Regions from separate parts of the Methylocystis rosea genome, predicted to be linked through region 1. Evidence: riboswitches for the same ligand, from Rfam matches in the RefSeq annotation. Region 1 holds a riboswitch; each other region holds the start of a gene.
What was found. Region 1 has a riboswitch for fluoride ahead of EHO51_RS18385 (hypothetical protein). Riboswitches for the same ligand answer to the same signal wherever they lie in the genome.
Positions count from the first base shown of each region.

Region 2: another riboswitch for fluoride. It lies ahead of EHO51_RS19950 (MFS transporter); the one in region 1 lies ahead of EHO51_RS18385 (hypothetical protein).
Region 3: another riboswitch for fluoride. It lies ahead of EHO51_RS13620 (efflux transporter outer membrane subunit); the one in region 1 lies ahead of EHO51_RS18385 (hypothetical protein).

Region 1 is NZ_CP034087.1:110,778-116,744, forward strand. It holds gene EHO51_RS18365 (cation:proton antiporter) at 1-289, opposite strand, end outside; gene EHO51_RS18370 (sulfite exporter TauE/SafE family protein) at 434-1,207, opposite strand; gene EHO51_RS18375 (EamA family transporter) at 1,215-1,652, opposite strand; gene EHO51_RS18380 (bile acid:sodium symporter) at 1,708-2,826, opposite strand; gene EHO51_RS18385 (hypothetical protein) at 2,892-3,305, opposite strand; fluoride riboswitch at 3,680-3,742, opposite strand; partial or broken gene EHO51_RS21000 (ISAs1 family transposase) at 3,903-4,972, shown strand; gene EHO51_RS18395 (response regulator transcription factor) at 5,397-5,967, shown strand, end outside.
Region 2 is NZ_CP034088.1:127,991-133,957, reverse strand. It holds gene EHO51_RS19975 (RNA polymerase sigma factor) at 289-1,002, opposite strand; gene EHO51_RS19970 (hypothetical protein) at 1,223-1,915, opposite strand; gene EHO51_RS19965 (DUF488 domain-containing protein) at 2,422-2,949, opposite strand; gene EHO51_RS19960 (DUF2945 domain-containing protein) at 2,962-3,171, opposite strand; gene EHO51_RS21115 (encapsulin) at 3,255-3,539, opposite strand; fluoride riboswitch at 4,084-4,143, shown strand; gene EHO51_RS19950 (MFS transporter) at 4,259-5,824, shown strand; partial or broken gene EHO51_RS19945 (transposase) at 5,878-5,967, shown strand, end outside.
Region 3 is NZ_CP034086.1:2,818,301-2,824,267, reverse strand. It holds gene EHO51_RS13625 (HlyD family efflux transporter periplasmic adaptor subunit) at 1-926, opposite strand, end outside; gene EHO51_RS13620 (efflux transporter outer membrane subunit) at 966-2,498, opposite strand; fluoride riboswitch at 2,667-2,728, opposite strand; gene dgcA (N-acetyl-D-Glu racemase DgcA) at 2,784-3,767, opposite strand; gene EHO51_RS13610 (ABC transporter permease) at 3,997-5,145, shown strand; gene EHO51_RS13605 (ABC transporter ATP-binding protein) at 5,154-5,967, shown strand, end outside.

The sequences.
Region 1 (5,967 bases):
CCACGCCGATGGCGGCGGCCTCTTTCCACTTCATCCGGAAAACGTCTGGATCAAGTTCAGCGCCAGCAAGGAAGGTGAGGAATATGGCCCCAATGCCGGCGAAGGCTTTCACCCACGGCTCCTGAACGGAGAAAGCGGCATAGCCGCCAATTGCGGCCAGGATGGAGCCCGCGACCATGCCAACGATAATTTCCACCAGTGCCGTTGAAAAACGATAGCGATGCGCGATCAGACTGGCGACCAGCGCCAGACCAAACACCATCGCGACTTGCGCCCAAACTGCCGCCATGTTCCGTCCTCCCTATGTTATTCAACCAAGAATGTGAGCCAGAGCCCGGTCGATGGCGGACATCCTTCGGACTATGAAGCGGAGCTTGCGAGCAAGCCCTGCGATATTCGAACGAAACCCACGCGCCTATGGAAAGACGCAGGATCAATATCCCAACAGCATCAAGCTCCCCGCCACCGCGAGCATCAGCTCGAGCAAGTTCCGAAAGCGAGTGGCATCGATGCGATTGACGATCTGCTTGCCGAGGTAGGAACCGCCGATCAGCGCCATCCCGATCGTCAATCCATTCGCAAGAGAAACAGGGTCAATAGCGGCAAATCGGCCATACACGAGTGATTTGGTTAAGTGGACCGCGGCGGCGCCCAACGCCTCTGTGGCGAGATAAGCGCCCTTAACGAGGCCATAGCCAAGGAAAAACGGCGCATTGATTGGCCCCACTGTGCCAACGACGCCCGACAGCAATCCCATCGCGACGCCAATTGGGAATAGCTGCCAAAGCATTACTTTCATGGCGAATCTCGCCATCAGACGCGACGCAGGGATCATCAATAGAATGAACAAGCCCAAGAGCCGGTGAATGAGCGCTGCGTCGATTTCAATGAATATCAGCGCGCCAAGGATGGCCGAAGGGAGGGCACCCGCCACGTAGACGCCGCACGCCAGCCAATCCGTCTCACGCCAGGAAAAGGCCGCGCGGGAGAGATTACCAAGGAGCGCCGCGACTGTGAGGATTGGGACTGTGGGAGATGCCCCGAAATAATAAACGCAAATGGGGATAAGAATGACGGCGCTGCCAAATCCGACCGTGCCGCCAACCGTGCCTGCCACCAACGCGATTGGGATCAGGACCAACCATGTCAGAAGGCTTTCCCTGAATACGATGCTTTGTCCGTGGTCGATGAGCCAATCGAAGTACATGGCCGATTCAGGCTTTATAGGCCACGAGCATCGCGCCGATCCCGATGAGGCCGACGCCGAGCCAGTTTCGGAAGGCTAGTCGCTCTCCCAGCAGCAGCGCCCCAAATATCGCGACCAGCACTACGCTCAACTTATCGATCGGCGCAACTTGGGATGCATTTCCGAATTTCAGTGCGCGAAAATAGCAAACCCAAGAAGCGCCAGTCGCAAGGCCGGATAGAACCAAGAACAAATAACTGCGGCCGGAAATTGAATCGAAGCGTTGCCACTGGCTTGTCGCGGCTAAAAAAGCGGCGAGCGCGCCAAGGATGACGACTGTGCGGATAAATGTGGCGAAGTCAGAATTGACGTTTTCAATTCCAATCTTCGCGAAGATCGCCGTGAGCGCGGCGAAGGCCGCCGATAAACACGCCCAGAGCTGCCAAGAACCCAGGAACTGGTTCATGCCCCAACCTCCCATTCGGCAGCTCTCGAGGCTGCGCCGACGCGCGTTGTCTTGCTCAAGATCCAGGAATCCTCAATCGCGACTGCGCTTGCTCGTCGCCGCCACCCCCGACGAGTAATCGAAAGCCAACGCGCTGCAGCCAAAAATCGACGAGCGACGCAAAAAGGTGCTGGACCAAATTGTAAAAAATGATCGGGAGCATGACTTGCGGATGATCCACCAACGCCAACGAGGCGAGAACAAGTCCAGCGCCATTATTGTTCATGCCGAGGGCGAACATGAGCGACGCCGTTTCCGACCGGTTAGCCCGAACCGCGCGCGAAAGCAGGAAGCCGCACCCGAACCCTGCTACGCAAAGCACGCTGACGATGACAATGACGGCGAACAGGAAATCGGGATCTGGCAGTGAGACCACTTTCGGCAAAACGAGCGTGGCATTTGAATAGTTTAGAAGGACCAGGATGAGGAAATTCGACAGCTTCACATAAGGCGTCACCTGGACGAATAACCGCTCGTTCATCAGTTGACGCGACACAATTCCCAGTAGCGACGGGAGTATTACCCATGCTCCGAGAAACGTCGCCGCCTCTCCCGACGCCAGCTCGTGCAGATCCTCGGAATAGTCCCCGCTGGTCAAGAAGCCCACGGCGTGAAGAATGAGAGGCGTGGTCAACGGACTCAGCAGGGTGGTGAGCAACACCAGTCCCAGGCTCAGAACGAGACTGCCGCTCGCATTCTGCGCCCATGCCGTCGACGCTCCGGCAATCGGCATCGCAGCGACGAGAGCCAAGCCGACGAGTAGTTGCTGTACCTCGTCCTGGTTGTGCCAGAGCCTCATTGTCAGGCTGACCATGACAATCATGGTCAAAGGCGCGGCGAGGTTGCCGAACAGGCCGGCAATCATCATGAATGCTTTGCGAGGGGCGCTGCGAAGCTCATTGAGGGAGACACCCAGACCGGCATTGAATACGAGCATCGCCAACATCAGCGGCGGCAGACTGATACTAATTTTACCTGGCGGCGCTATTAGAAGCGCGACATCAACCTCACGTATCCAAAGCCCGAACGCCGGCAGAAACGCTGCCGCTATATAAGAAGCGACGATCGCCCAAATGAAATATTTGTGGATGACATGGACCAAATGAATGACCACGATGCTCCCCTGCACTTTCATTTGGCGATCTCTCATAGAAGCCGCTGGCGGAATCAATATCCTCGGGCTTGCGATCGCCCTTTCGTTCATCCCGCCGATTTCCGAGTTCGATTACTTGGCTGGAACTCTCGCTGAGGTGCTTCGAGCGTTCGATGCGACTTGCTCAACCCTGTCTCTCTGTTATTCGCGATCCATCTCTTGACATCGGACGTATTGCCATTCGTGAGTTTGAACCAGTTGCCCACGTGCATGCGCCCTCCGCCTGCGTTGCGCCAATGCTCGGTAACGATAAGGAGCTCCCACTTCCTTCGCGCGTCGCCAAGCGAGCACACCCGCATGACCTCCACGTCAAAGCTGTAGAACTCGCCACGATAGCCGTAACGCTCCGCCGTGCATTCCGCACCGTTCTTCTCCCAGCGAAGCGGACCAATGCCGGCAATCGGGCGATCGACAATAAACTCGATTTCGCTGATAACCTTTGATCGAGAGAGCCGCAGCATAGCCGTGCCTCGCTTTCAGCGCGAGTTTCGCCCGAGAACAGGTCGCAACGATCGGTTCTGCACTGCATGCGAAAGAAAAGATGGCATCAATGATCGAGACGACTAGATGCGCTAGTCGCCAAGGCGACCAGAAAACCAAAGCGCGACAAGGTCGACGATCGTAATGCTTCTTAACTCTTTCTCGGACACCTTTGGAAAGGTAAAAAACGTTGCTCGCTACAACAGCCAAAGAGGGAGACCGAAAGCGCCAGCCAGTAACGCGGTCGATTACGAGCGCCGTCGTGCGCGGATATTTTCGAAGGCGCGCTTTGCAGCAGATTCGAGTTGGTAAACTGAGAAATAATGGCTGGTTCAACGCAGACTCCTAACGTGCAAGCGCAGTAGGAGTCATCAGCCCCGAGGGCGGTTATAAGGCGAACTCCATCGCCCAAAAGTATTATTCAAATCCAGACAGGTCTTGTCAACTGACGGTACCCCCAGGTGTCGACACTGACGGTACCCCCAGGGCAGAGTCCTACATCGTTAAGGATTGGTTAAACATAAAGGATTGGAAGGGCGCTGGAGGATCGCGCCATGACGAAGGGTTTTTTGGATCACATGCGGGTTGTTCCGGATCATCGCGTTCCCGGCTTGGCGACCTATCCTTTGGACGAGATTTTGCTGCCGACGCTGGTCGGGGTTGTTTGCGGCGCGGACGACTTCGAGGGCTTCGGGGAAGTTGCGACGGGCGCCTTGGACTGGCTGCGGGGGTTTTTGCCGTTTACGGACGGCGTCGCGACGGCGCAGACCTTGCGCAAGGTGTTTCGTCTGCTTGATCCGCAAGCGCTGGAGCGGGGGTTTTCGGCCTGGGCGGCGTCGATCCGCCCCGCCGCCCGCGAGGTCGTGGCCGTGGACGGCAATACGTTGCGCGGCTCGCGGCAGTCCGACGGAACGGGCACGCTGTATCTCGTATCGGCCACGCCACGACGGCCGAGCTGGTGCTGGCGCAACGCGCCGTCGACGGCAAATCCAACGAGATCACGGCGATCCCGGAACTCCTCGACATGCTCGCGCTCGAAGGAGCGATCGTTTCCATCGACGCGATGGGGACGCAAAAGGCGATCGTGGCGCGCATCGTCGACAGCCGGGCGGACTATGTGCTCGCCCTCAAGGGCCATCAGACGAGCCTTCACGACGACGCCGAGCTTTTTTTTGCCGATTCCGCATGCGCCGCGACCTGCCAGAGCGAAACTGAGACCGACACGGACCATGGCCGGATCGAAGAGCGCCTCTACCGCGCCGCCGCCTGGCTGGCCGAGCGTCACCCGGAGTGGAAGGGTCTACGCGCTCTCACCGCGATCACTGCAAGGCGCATCGACAAAAAATCCGGCGCGGAGAGCCTCGAGACAAGGCTCTACATCACTTCGCTCGAACCCGATCCAAGAGCCATCTTTGCTGCCGTGCGCGCGCATTGGCGGATCGAAAACAATCTCCATTGGACCATGGACGTAATCTTCGACGAGGATCGCTGCCGAACCCGCAAGGACATGTCGCCCCGAAACCTCGCCGCCATCCGCCACGCCGCCTTCAACATCCTCAAGGCCGACAAAACCAAAGGCTCCCTACCCAGAAAACGCCTCAGAGCCTGCGTCGACCCATGCTTCCGGACCAACCTCTTCGTAGCTTAACGATTTAGGATTTCCCCCTAACGGTACCCCGATCACGGAAGCAATGACCAACAAAAGGTATCCGCCGATCCGATCCCGTCATGAGAGTAGTGTGCGCTCCGGCGACCACGCGAGTTGAAGGTGCTGTTGCCTCCTTCTGTCGCTGCTTTGTTGTAGGACCCTAAGCCCCGGCTAAGAATCGTGTAGTACCAGCCGCGTCCTTGGACAAGGGCGGGGGACCGAAATGAATAAAATAGCTCCGATTCATGTTGCTTTTTGGCTTATGAAAATCAGGGCGACTCTTGGGAAGATAGTTCCCGCCTTGGTTGCGAAGCGCACCCGAACCGCATCGAGTTTCTGGCGAGAATTTGCTTCCGAGGCCTCTTCTTTGCTAATTCGAACGGGTACGAAAGCGCATCCGGCTAAAGCTTGATGGGTTCTTTCATTGCGCCTCCTTCTAATCGAAGACGACTCAATGATCGGCGAAAGCCTGACCCGTGGCCTTCGCTTGCAGGGCTTGTCCGTGGATTGGGTGAAAACGGGCCCTGATGGCGAAGTAGCCATGGCGGATGGCGATTATGCGATGGTGCTCTTGGACTTAGGCCTCCCCGGAAAAAGTGGGTTTGAGGTATTGCGGACGAGACGAGAAAGCGGTGACCAGACGCCAATTATCATAATCACCGCTCGGGACGCCCTAGAAGATCGAATCAAGGGGCTAGATCTCGGGGCGGATGATTACGTGATAAAGCCGTTTGAGCTTCGTGAATTAATCGCCAGAATGCGGGCCGTGCAACGACGGCGAAGCGGATCCGCGCAATCGATGCTAACTGCGGGGGAAATTTGCCTTGATATGGCGACGCATGAAGTCAGCTATCGCGGGCGACGCGCTGTACTGCCTGCTCGCGAATTCGCGCTCATGTCGGCGCTGATGGAGCGGCCCGGCGCCATCCTGTCACGTCATCAGCTTGAAGATCGGCTCTACGGTTGGGGCGAAGAGGTTCAAAGCAACGCCGTCG
Region 2 (5,967 bases), on a different replicon from region 1:
GGCAATCATCTGGAAAAGCGCGTCGAGCGCCTGCGCGCCTTTTGGGAACGCGTGATAAGCAGGACGCCCCTTCCCTTCAATCTGGACGGATTCCTCGGTCCCATTTTTGCCAACGCCAGCGCAAATCCCCTAGCGACGGTTGGCGCGCCCGGTTTTTAGGCTGCGTCTACCGCCTCCGGCCCTCTTATGCCCTATTCAGCGTCCGGCTATCCCACCTCATATCTTCCCTTCCGAATAGTTCCATCAAGCAGGCTTATGCGGCTGAGGTACGGGGCTCTCGACCCGCCGCTACTCTTCGCTGGCCAGCCCTTCCGCTTTACAGCGTTCGAGGACACCGGTCACGATGCGGTCGCACCGCTCGCCGGCGAAGGCGAAAACGTCGCTTAAGCCCGCGTCCATCTCCTGGGCAAGGCTTTCGCGCAACAGGCTGCGAGCTCGGAAGAAGCGCGTACGCACCGTCGCCTCGGGGATCTCCAGCGCCTCGGCGATTTCTTCGACGCTCATCTCCTCGATCGCGCGCAGCATGAACACCGTCCGGAAGGCCTCCGGCAGAAGGTCGATGCGCGCCTCCAAGAGCTTGCGCATCTGAACCCGCATCATCGATTGTTCTGGGCTACGCTCAGGCTCATCGTTCAGCGCTGTCTGGGCTTCAGATTCATGGGGCGTCATGGCAGCTTCCAAAGGAATGATCTGGGCACTCTTTCGCCGCAAGCGGCCGAGCGCTTCATTGGTCGTGATCCGCACAAGCCAGGTAGAGAGCTTGCTCTCGGCGCGATAGTTTCCAAGCGCGCGCCACGCCCGCAGATAGGCGTCCTGGACGACATCCTCCGCCTCCGCATCATTGTGCACGATGCTACGCGCCGTACGGAACAGAAGCTGGTTGTGCCGTCGCATGATGGCTTCGAACGCCACTCCGTCACCGTCAGCGGCGCGCGAGATCAGCTCTGCCTCCGGCGTGGTTTTCGAGAAGCTATTTGCCGCCTGACGCTGAAGTGATTGCATTTTCGCCTCCATTCATTGAACAGGTAGGCTACCGGCGTGCCTTTGCCGGCGCTGCCGCTATAGGGATCGCGCGCGCCGCGTCTTCCGGATCGCGCAGCAATTCCATCATGCCCGCGACCATCGCGAAAGCGATCAACGCGTCGATGAGTATCACGGCTCCTTTCCGGGCGTACGGGCAATGGCGGGGCGCCGTTCCGTCGTCGCCCTTGGCGTTGTCCGACTAATTCTCGAACTTCGTTGGGAAGGCGGCGATCAAACCGTTGGTCAGGGCATCGGCCAGCATCATCATATGAGCTTCGGCCTTTCCATATTCGGCGATGCCGTCGGCATATTTGCCCTGCAAAAGCCCCGTGGCGTAGACCACAGTTGTGTCGATATGCCCCTTGAGCATGTCGCGTACCGTGGTTTGCGGCCAGTTCTTGTTCGCCTTGGCGAGAAAATCGGCAATTTCCTGCGCGTTTGCGTAGGCGGCTGCGACGGCCTTGTCGGTGGCCGGCTTGTCGCCGGCCTTGGCGGCTTTCACGACCTCGACGGCTGCGCCGATATGCTCCTGAAGCAGCTTGGTGAGCGCGTTACCAGCTGCATCGCCATAGAAGGGCTTGATAGCGTCGCCGATATCGGCCTGGTTCTGCATCAGCCGCGCTGCGGTGGCGTCGAAAGATGGCGAGCCGTTGGCCAAGGCCGTGACTGCCGCATAGGTCCATTCCATATGCTGAGCCCACAATTCACGCATCGCATTATTGAGCGCGAGTCCGCTCGGGCTGCGAATGATCTGCGCGGCTTCGGTGTGCGAGGTGTTAACGGAATAGGCGGCGGTCGGGCGGAAAACGGGAGTAGCCATAAGTGCGGCGGCGAAGCCCGCAAGGGCGAGGCGGCGATTAACGGCCCGGTGGAACATCTGCACGCGTGTCATGACGGTTCTCCTTGGTCGATCAGTTTGCGTAGCGGCCGGTGTGATCGACTCGATGCGGCCCCGTATATTCGATGCGACCCTTTCGCGCTGCGTTCCCGTTGCACGAGATTTTTTTGGGGGAAAAGAGAAAGCTTCCGAGCACGTCGAGCGGCAGAGTACGGTCAGCTCTAAAACATCCTGCGACAACACAAGCGCTGGATAGGCTCTCATTACTTCGTAAACGGGCTGCGGAGGCGCTAAAACTCATAGCGCCTCCGCTATCGCACCAGCGTGATTTTACGGGGGTTCCCGACGGTACGATATTTCTGTGCAGAGCGGTAGCTGCCGCTCAGTTTTTCTCCGCACTTGCGCCCTGTATATTAGATGCGACCATTCCGTGCTGCGTTCCCGATGCAGAAATATTTTTAGCTTTAGGCGTGTGGCCGGGTTTGTTCGCTTGGGCGCGAGCATCGAGGCGTTGCTCGAAGCTCTGGCGTCGAAGCGCTGCCAATGCTGCGAGCGGCGGACTACGGATAGATCACGGCGCCGTCAGGTTGAATGACCGCGCCTGGAGTGAGATGGGCCGGCTCCAGACGACCTTCCCCCATAATGTGGAAAACGGTCTCCCCGCTGGCGATAAGATAATCGGCGACGATGCGGCGGTGGCATCGCCACCATACGGCTTCCGAACACATGATGGTACAGCGCCGCTTGCGTCCTCTGTCCAAGAGGTGTTGGAGGCCTGCCTGAAACTGTGCAGTAAGCGCATAATCGGCGTAGTTGTGGAAACTCTCGTTCGTCCAGAAGGCGTTGACAGTCGGAGATATGCCGCGTGACCTTCCACGAAGGCCACCGAGGGCAGCCATATGTTCATAAGAGATGGCGACGGCCGCCAAGGCGCCGGGAAGCGTGTTCTTGTCGAACTGTGGATTGGTTCGTGACTTCGGAATCGTTCTGATGTCCGCGACAAGAGCGATATCGGCTTCGCGCAGTAGACCGATGAAAGCCTCGAGGGTTCGGTTGGAATGGCCGATGGTGAAAAACGGAAGCTTCACGCGCGGCCTTCGTTATGCATAGTCGAGCGCGCCGCCCTTATGCGCTGCGATGTGATCTGTCTTGTCGCTTTTGATTTCGTACTGGGGATCGTCTTTCGACGCGTGATGCGTGTGGCCTTTATAATCGAAATCTCTAATGTGAATGGCGATGATAGTCCCCGACACGCGTCCGGCCTCGGAGTTCCAGCTCACATGATCGCCGATCTTAAACTTCCTTGCCATCGCCGCGTCCTCCCGGTTCCAAGAAGCGCTTCTCCCAAACAGATGGATCCGAAGTCTATGCCCGGCGCCAGCACCACGGAAGCCTAGGTCGTCGGCAGCCGGAAGGTGAAGGTCTCCAGAAAATTCAGTTCGACGGCCGTGCTGGAATAGCTCGTGTAACCAACGGATATGTCCCGACCGATATCTAACTCGAAGTCACCGCTGCAGGTCGTGCGCACGACGCCGCCTTCAATGGCGGGCGCCCAGATGATCCCTCCGTCCACCACACGCTCAAGATGGTGAAAAACCGGATAGCCCTGGACGCTTCCACCACTCGCGGCGGTGTAGGTGTCTAGCCCGAGCATGAGCGCGTACGGACCATGTCGCACAACTGGCTGAGCGAGGCGCTTGGGTAACCCGGACGTTGGAAGGCAGCACAACGCCCTGATTGCTGCTGGCCTCGCGAATGGTGAATGCCTGCCGCAGCGCACCCATCGGACACAGCGCGATCCTTTGCAAAGGGGATTTCCCGGGCACCCAATCTGAATCCATTGCGCCGCGCTCCACGTCGTCGATCGATTGCCGCGTCAGACCGTCTGGAATACGATCCAGAACGACTTGCCGACCAAGAAACAGCAGATGACGACGGCGGGGACGAAGATGACTGCTGAATGGGACAGGTTCACGCTACGGAAATTGCCATGCTGAGGCTGATACTGATAGCAAACAGCCACGTTACCATTTTGCCAAGCCTTTGTATCAACCCGCCAATTTTGAATCCAACAACGGGCACGCAATTAGCCGATGAAGACGGCAAAGATGCAGCTTGCGTGATCGGTGAGCAATTTTCTGTCTTTCACCCAAGGATGGCGTCCTGTCTGATGTTCTTCCTGCTACTTTCACCATTGACAGGCTTAGGTCCGATTCAGTTATCCTTGTCCCGGCGATCGAGTTCGCGCTCAACCGCCTGCGGCTGATGACCCCTGCTCTACATTGTGTCGGAGTCCGTCGTTGCTCTAGTCGACAACCGCGGATGATGTCGCGTAATACCGCCCAGTAGCGATTATAGAACGGAGCGAGGGTGGCGATCATGGATAGGCCGGCCCGAATGATAGGCTGGCGATTCCTGCTGCTGAATGGCGCGGCGGGGGCGGCGAATGTCGTCATGCTCTCGAACGTTCCGGGCTACACGGTGCTCGCGCCCTATGCCGCCGGCAGTCTGCAGGGCGTGACGCCGAGCTTCGGCACCTGGGCGACCACCGACCACATGGTGGGAATCGCGCTCGGCCTGCCACTGTCGCGGTGGTTCTCCGGGCGCTTCGGCGACTATCGCGTGCTGATCGGCGCGCTCATGTTCTACGCCATCTTCTCGCTGATGTGCGCGGCGAGCGAAACCATCTGGTTTTTCGCGCCGATGCGATTTCTCCTCGGCCTTGCCGGCGGCGTCGCCCTTCCGCTCGCCCAATCCGTGACGCTTGCGCAATATCCGGATCACCAGCGCACGCTCGGCGTCGGCTTCTGGGGCGTCATGAGCATGGCGCCCTTCACCATCGGCGTATTCATGGGCGGCTTCTGGGCCGAATATTTCGACTGGCGCTGGCTATTTTATTCCAACGTCTTGGTCGTGATGCCCGTCGCGGCGATCATTGCCGCGCTGTTCTACCGGCGCGGCTTTCAGCGCCGCATGACGCGCTTCGATACGATCGGCTTCATTCTGCTCGCCGCGGTGCTGCTCGGCGTGCAGACGATTCTCAACATGGGCAATGATTTCGACTGGTTCGCGGAGCCTCTCCTCGGATGGCTGCTGCTCGTCGTGCTGCTGGCGCTGCCGATGTTCATCTTTTGGGAGTTCGGCGAACGACGGCCCGCGCTAGACCTGCGTCTGTTTCTGCATCGCAACTTCGCCATCGCGACTTTCTGCTCGATCGTCGGCTTCCTGGTGATTCAGGGCCTGCTCTCGGTGTTCATCGTGCAATTGCAGGTGCTGCTCGGCTACACGTCCTCGCTCGCCGGCATGGTCTATCTGATCATGATTTTTCTGGCGATGGCGGCCGCGGCCGTCGTGCATGAAATCACGAGGAACGTCGACGCGCGACTGATCGTGTTCCTCAACTTCATCGGTCTCGCAGTGACCTTTGTCTGGCTCGGACAATACGACAAGAACGCCTATTTCGATGACGTCAAGACGCCGATGTTCTTTTTCGGCTTCTCGCTCGCGATGTTCTTTGCGCCGCTCGCGACCCTCGCCATGACCGGGCTCGTCGGCGAACGACTGATCCGCGCGGCGGAAGAGCTCGCGATGCTGCGCACCGTGGCCGGCGCCCTGGGCATCTCGCTGCTCGGCGTTCTCTTCTTCCGCCGAACGCCGTTCCATCAGCTCGATCTCGCCGATCATTTCGGCGGACGGCGCTTCGCCTCGCTCGACCTGCTCGCCACTTTCCTGGATCGCATGCAGGCGATGGGCATGTCGCCCACCGCCGCGCAGAGCCGCGCGGCGCAGCTCATTCGACAGCAGGCGTCGATCCTCGCGCTCAACGACGTCTTTCTGTTCGGCGCAATGGCGTTCATCCTGCTCTCGGGAGTCGTCTGGCTCGCCTATCCAAGCTACGCGTCCAAGAAGCGCAAACAATCGCTCGCACGGCTTTCCGCCGAGGAACTGATGGAGCAGCCCTGAGAGACCGTTTGAGAATGGTTGCGACGGAGATAGGGGCGTGATTCAAGCTAGGGATGTGGACCCGAGCGAATCGCGCCAAGATGGCCGCCATTGAGAAGAAAACCAAACGTTACCCGACGGATTAGACCGATGAGGAGTGGGAG
Region 3 (5,967 bases), on a different replicon from region 1:
TGGACGATTCGGATGAAGTTGCCGGTCGCGTTATCGGGGGGCAGAGCCGCAAAGACGGCGCCGGAGCCCGGAACAAGTCCCGCGACTTCGCCATGGTAGATCTGCTCCGATCCATAGAGATCGACCTTGATGATCGCCGCCTGCCCGGGACGAACCCGAGACATCCTGTTTTCCCACAAATTCGCTTCGACCCAGAGATGGTCGAGCGGCACGATATTGAGAATGGCGTCGCCGGGGCGCACCCGCTTGCCGACCTGAACGCTGCGCTTGGCGACATAGCCGGTCGCCGGCGCCCGGATGTTCTGGCGCACGAACTCGACGTAAGCGTCATTGTATCGCGCCTTGGCGGCCTCGATGTCGGGATGGTTCATCCGCGTCACGCCCACGACGCGCGCCTCGACCGACTGGTACTCCGCCTGTGCTTCTCGCAGATCGGCTTCCAGCGCGGCGAGCTGGTCCTCGGTATTCTGCAGCACCTGTCGCGAAGCGGCGCCGCTCAGCGTCGCCTCGCGGTATCTTGCGAGATCGTGGCGCGTTCTGTCGCGAAGCGCGGCGCGGGAAATGACCTTCTGGCAGACTTGGCGGCGCTGCGCGTAAAGCGCGCCGACGGCGCGAACCGCGCGGCCGAGTTCGGCCTCCGCCTGCGCGAGCGCCGCTCTTGCGCGTTGGCCGTCGAGGCGAACGAGCACGTCGCCTTTCTTGACGAGCTGGGTTTCTTCAGCGAGCACGGCGGCCACGACTCCCGTCGCGTCCGCCTGAACCGGGATGATGTTGCCGGTAATGAAGGCGTTGTCCGTGGTCACCCAGTCGCGGTCGTAAAAATACCATCGCGAGAAAGCGATCAGCGCGCCGACAAGTATCGCCGCAATGACGATCTTGAGCAGAAATTCTCTGCGGAAGCGGATGCTTTTGCGGGACAGCGCCATCGATGGGGTTCGCGTTCTTCTGATAAAGGCGTGGCGCGTTCAGCCGCCGCCAAGGGACTGGATCGTCTCGACGGCCGGCGTCAAAGGGTCGGTTTCGGGCGCCGGCTTCGGCGCGGCCAGCGGCGGACCATCGGCATAGCCGCCGCCCAGCGCCTGATACAAGTCGACGGCGGCGATCAGCCTGTCGCCTTCAAGCGCGCGCTGCGCGAAGCCGGACTCAAGAAGATCAACGCGCTCGGCGACGGTTTCGCGGCGATCCTTCATGCCGTCGCGCAGCCGCGATTGCGCAAGGTCATACTGGGCGCGCGCAGCGCGCAGGTAGCGGCTCTGCGCCTCATATTCGGCGCGCGCGCGCTTGAGATTGGCGATGGCGTCGGCGACCTGCTGCGCCGCTTGCAGCAGCGTCTCATTATATGAGTCGACCGCCTGATCATAATCGGCGCGCTGAAACTCCAGATTTCCGCTGAGGCGGCCGCCCTGAAAAAGCGGCAGGCGTAGTCCGGGCGAGACCGCGTAGCCGATCGCCGAGGGCGTGAAGAGATAGCCCGCGAGTTTGCTGATCTTCGTCGAGGTCACCGAGCCTTCGAAGCCGCCGGCGATCGCAAGATCGATCGAGGGAAGAAACATCGTTTTGGCGACGTGAACCCGGGCCGCCGCCGCCTCTGCGCGGCGCAGCGCGGCGGCGAGATCGGGGCGGTGCGCGAGCAGTTCAAGCGGCAGGCTTCGCGGCAGCGGCGGCGACGCCGGCGCTGGCGCGTTCCGGCCGGCGTAAAGGTCGCGCGCGGCGTCGGGTCCTTCGCCCATGAGCCGAGCGAGCGCATCCTTCTGCAGCGTCACCAGCGCCTGCGCCGCCGCTTCGCGCCGGACGGCGTTTTCGAATTCGGCGCGGGCGATCTGCACCCCGTCCAAGGAGTCGAGTCCGGTGCGATAGCGGGTTTCAGCAAGCGCAACCAAATCGCGGCGCAGACGCGTCAAAGCTCTCGCGACCTCGAGCTGGCGCGCCGCCGCGTAGCCGCGCAGATAGGCGCGCGCGACCGAGGCGGTCAGCAGCAGGCGCGCCTGCTCCAATTCGGCCTCCTGCGCCGCCGACTCGCCGATCGCCGAGTCGAGCAGAGCCCGGTTTTTCTGCCAGAAGTCCAGCTCCCAGGTCAGCGCAAGCGGATTAATGAAGGCCATGGTCTTCTGCAATCCGCCCTGCGCCGGATTGTAGGAGGCTACGACGCCATGCAGCGGATTGCGGGATTGCCGCATGCCGAAGGTCGCCTGGACTTCCGGCAGGAGCCTCGCGCCGACGACCTGTACGATGGCGTCCGCGCCGCGGAGAGTGTCTTCCGCTTTCTTGAGGCTTTGATTGTCGCGCAGCGCCTTGTCGATGACGCCGTCAAGCTCCGCGCTGCGGAAAGCGCGCCACCATTTCTCGCGTGGCCAGGCCGTTTCGCCCGCGGCGGCGTTCAGCCCGGATCTGGCCAGCGTGCGCTCCATGGCCGGCGCGCCGAGAAATTGGGCGCGCTCTACGGGCGTCGTGGGCGCGCAGCCGGCGAGAAAAAGCGCGATTGGGGCTCCGCAGCACATCCATCGCCGCCGTGTCCCGAGCCGAATCACGCCGATGCCCGAGGCGGCCGTGGCTGCGCTGCGGCCAGGGCGCAGGCGGCAACGGCGGCGAGGCGCACGACGGGGTGCGGGTTCTCTAAGCAACAGGACACTCCTACCCTGCGCCGACGATCTTAAGAACGCGGCGGCGAGTTCGCAGGAGTCATCAGCCTTTCGGCGGTTATCGGGGGAACCCCATCCCCATCCGTTAAAACTTAGTTTACGACTTAGCTACCGGTCAATAAGTCCAGAGGGCGACCTCGCGGGCTATCCCCAGAGCTCCCGCGCCGGCGGCATGAGAGTCGATCCTTCGTAGCACAGCCCAGGAATGCGGTCGCGGGCCAGAAGCAGAGGCCCGTCGAGGTCGACGAAGGAGGCGATCTGCCCCACCAGGACAGCCGGCGCCATCGCGAGCGACGTTCCCACCATGCAGCCCGCCATGATGGAAAAGCCCATCTCCTGCGCCGCGCGCGCCAGCGCCAGCGCTTCGGTGAGGCCGCCAGTTTTGTCGAGCTTGATGTTGACCGCGTCGTAGCGGCCCTTGAGCGGCGCGAGCGAGGCGCGGTCATGCACGCTTTCGTCGGCGCAGATCGGCACCGGTCGGGGCATGGTCGCGAGAATGTCGTCCCTGCCCGCCGGCAGAGGCTGCTCAACAAGCGAGACGCCGTAATCGGCGCAGGCGGCGAGCTGACGGGGAAGGGTTTCCGCCGCCCATGATTCATTGGCGTCGACGATGAGGGCTGAGTTGGGGGCGCCTGCGCGCACCGCGGCGAGGCGCGCTTCGTCGCCTTCGCCGGCGAGTTTGATTTTCAAGAGCGGCCGACCGGCCGCCCTTTCCGCCGCAGCGCGCATCTGATCGGGCGCGCCGACCGAGATCGTGAATGCCGTCACAAGCGGCGAGAGCGCCTCGAAACCTGCCGAGATATGGGCTGGAACGCCTGAAAGCTTGGCTTCAAGGTCCCAGAGGGCGCAATCGAGCGCGTTGCGCGCCGCCCCCGGCGGCAGCAGGCGCTGCAGGGCGGCGCGATCGGCGCCAGCTTCAAGAGCGTCGCGCGCGCCTTCAATTATGGCGACAACGCTTTCGGCGCTTTCGCCATAACGGGCGTAGGGCACGCATTCGCCCCGCCCGACGCCGCCGCCTTGAACCAAGGTTGCGGTCACGACGACGGCTTCGGTCTTGGCGCCCCTTGAAATCACGAAGCTGCCGGCGATCGGGTAACTCTGTATGGCTACAGATAGTTTTCGCTTCAAATCGCTCTCCGGCGCCCGCGTCGCGCGTCTGTGGTTGGCGTTTGCGATGTGCGCCGACGCGCTTGCTGACGTCAATTCACGAAGTTATGACGTTTTTGCAAGAGGCTGCTTTGGAAGAGGCGGCTACAAGCGGCGGCGCGCCGGCCCGCGTCAGCGGCGCGCCACAATCGTCGGATAGGATGACGCCATCAATGAGCCGATTACTGTCTCCAGCGCGGAGCGAAGCCCGATGACCGTCGCGGCGATGCAGCGTCCGCCCAAAGTCGCGCGCCAATCCGCGGCGGAGGGCGCGCGCCTTGCGCTTTCGGGCGACTGGACGCTCGTCGCCTCTCAGCGCCTGGAGGAGGAGGGGCGTCGAATCGTCGAGGAGGCCCGCCTCGACCGCATGGTCTCGATAGATCTTTCGCAAGTCTCGCAACTCGATACGGCCGGCGCCTGGCTGATCAATCGCGCGCGGCATGATCTCGCGCGCCGCGACGTCGCTGTCACGCTCGAACATGTGCGGCCTGAATATTCGACCCTGCTCGAAGAAACGCGTTACCGCGACTTCGCTGCGCCATCGCGGCCGCGATCCAATGTCATCTTCGTTCTGCTTGCAGATTTTGGCGAATCCGTCGTGGACGCGCTTCGCGAATTTTACCGCGGCGTCGGCTTTCTCGGCGAATTCGTCTCCTCGATGATGTATGTGGCCGCCAATCCGCGGCGGTTCAGGCTCACGTCGCTCGTCGCGCAAATCGAGCTGGTCGGCTTTCGCAGCGTCCCGATCATCGTGTTGATCAACATTCTGGTCGGCGGCATCGTCGCGCAACAGGGCATCTTTCAATTGCTCAAATTCGGCGCGTCCAGCTACACGGTCAGCCTGATCGGCATTCTTGTCTTGCGCGAACTCGGCGTGCTGCTCACCTCGATCATGATCGCCGGCCGTTCAGGCTCGGCGATCACCGCCGAACTCGGCTCGATGAAAATGCGCGAGGAGGTCGACGCGCTGCTGGTGATGGGACTTTCGCCCTTCGAGGTGCTGATCGCGCCGCGCGTGCTCGGTCTGGTGATTTCCCTGCCGATTTTGACCTTCGTCGCCGACATGGCGGCGCTCTTTGGCGGCATGCTCGTGGCCTGGTGGTATGGGGGGATCAGCCCCGCGGCGTTCGCGTCATTGCTCAAAGAGGCGATCGCGCTGCATACGTTTCTCGTCGGCATCATCAAGGCGCCCTTCATGGCGCTGGTGATTGGCCTCATCGCATCGATGGACGGGCTCGCGACGCAGGGCTCCGCTGAATCGCTCGGCCGGCAGGTCACGTCCTCGGTCGTGAAATCAATCTTCATGGTCATTGTGATGGATGGGGTGTTCGCCGTATTCTTTGCGGCGATCGACTATTGAGCGCGGCGATGACCAACGCCTCGGCTCACGCCGCTCAACCGCGCCCGAATCGCGACGTCATTATCAGCGTGCGCGATCTCGTGGTCGGCTTTGGCGACAAAACCATCATGAAAGGGCTCAGCCTCGACGTCTACCGCGGCGAGGTGCTCGGCTTCGTCGGAGGATCTGGGCAGGGAAAATCGGTGCTCACCCGCGCGATTCTCGGACTCACGCCGACGCGAGGCGGCTCCATTCGGGTTTTTGGGCAAGATCGCGACGCGCTCGCGCCGCTTGAGCGGCGTGCGCTGGAACAGCGTTGGGGCGTGCTGTTTCAGAACGGCGCGCTGTTTTCGGGCCTCACGGTGAAGCAGAATATTCAGATGCCGATGCGCGAAATGCGCGACCTCTCTCAGCGACTGATGGACGAGCTGGCCCTGCTGAAGCTCGAGCTTGTTGGCCTCAATCCCGACGCCGCGGACAAATTTCCGTCAGAATTGTCGGGCGGCATGGTGAAGCGCGCGGCCCTGGCGCGCGCCTTGGCGCTTGATCCCGAGCTTGTGTTCCTGGACGAACCGACATCGGGACTCGATCCGATCAGCGCCGCCGAATTCGACGCGCTGATCGGCACGCTGCAGCAGACCCTCGGGCTGACCGTGTTTATGGTGACGCACGATCTCGACAGCCTGTATTCTATTTGCGACAGGGTGGCGGCGCTCGCTGAAGGTCGGGTCATCGCCGCAGGGCCGCTGGAAACCTTGCTCGCATCCGACCACCCGTGGCTGAAGGCCTATTTCCACGGCGTGCGTGGCGGCAGACTGACTGCGGCGCGCGTTGAGCAGAAGG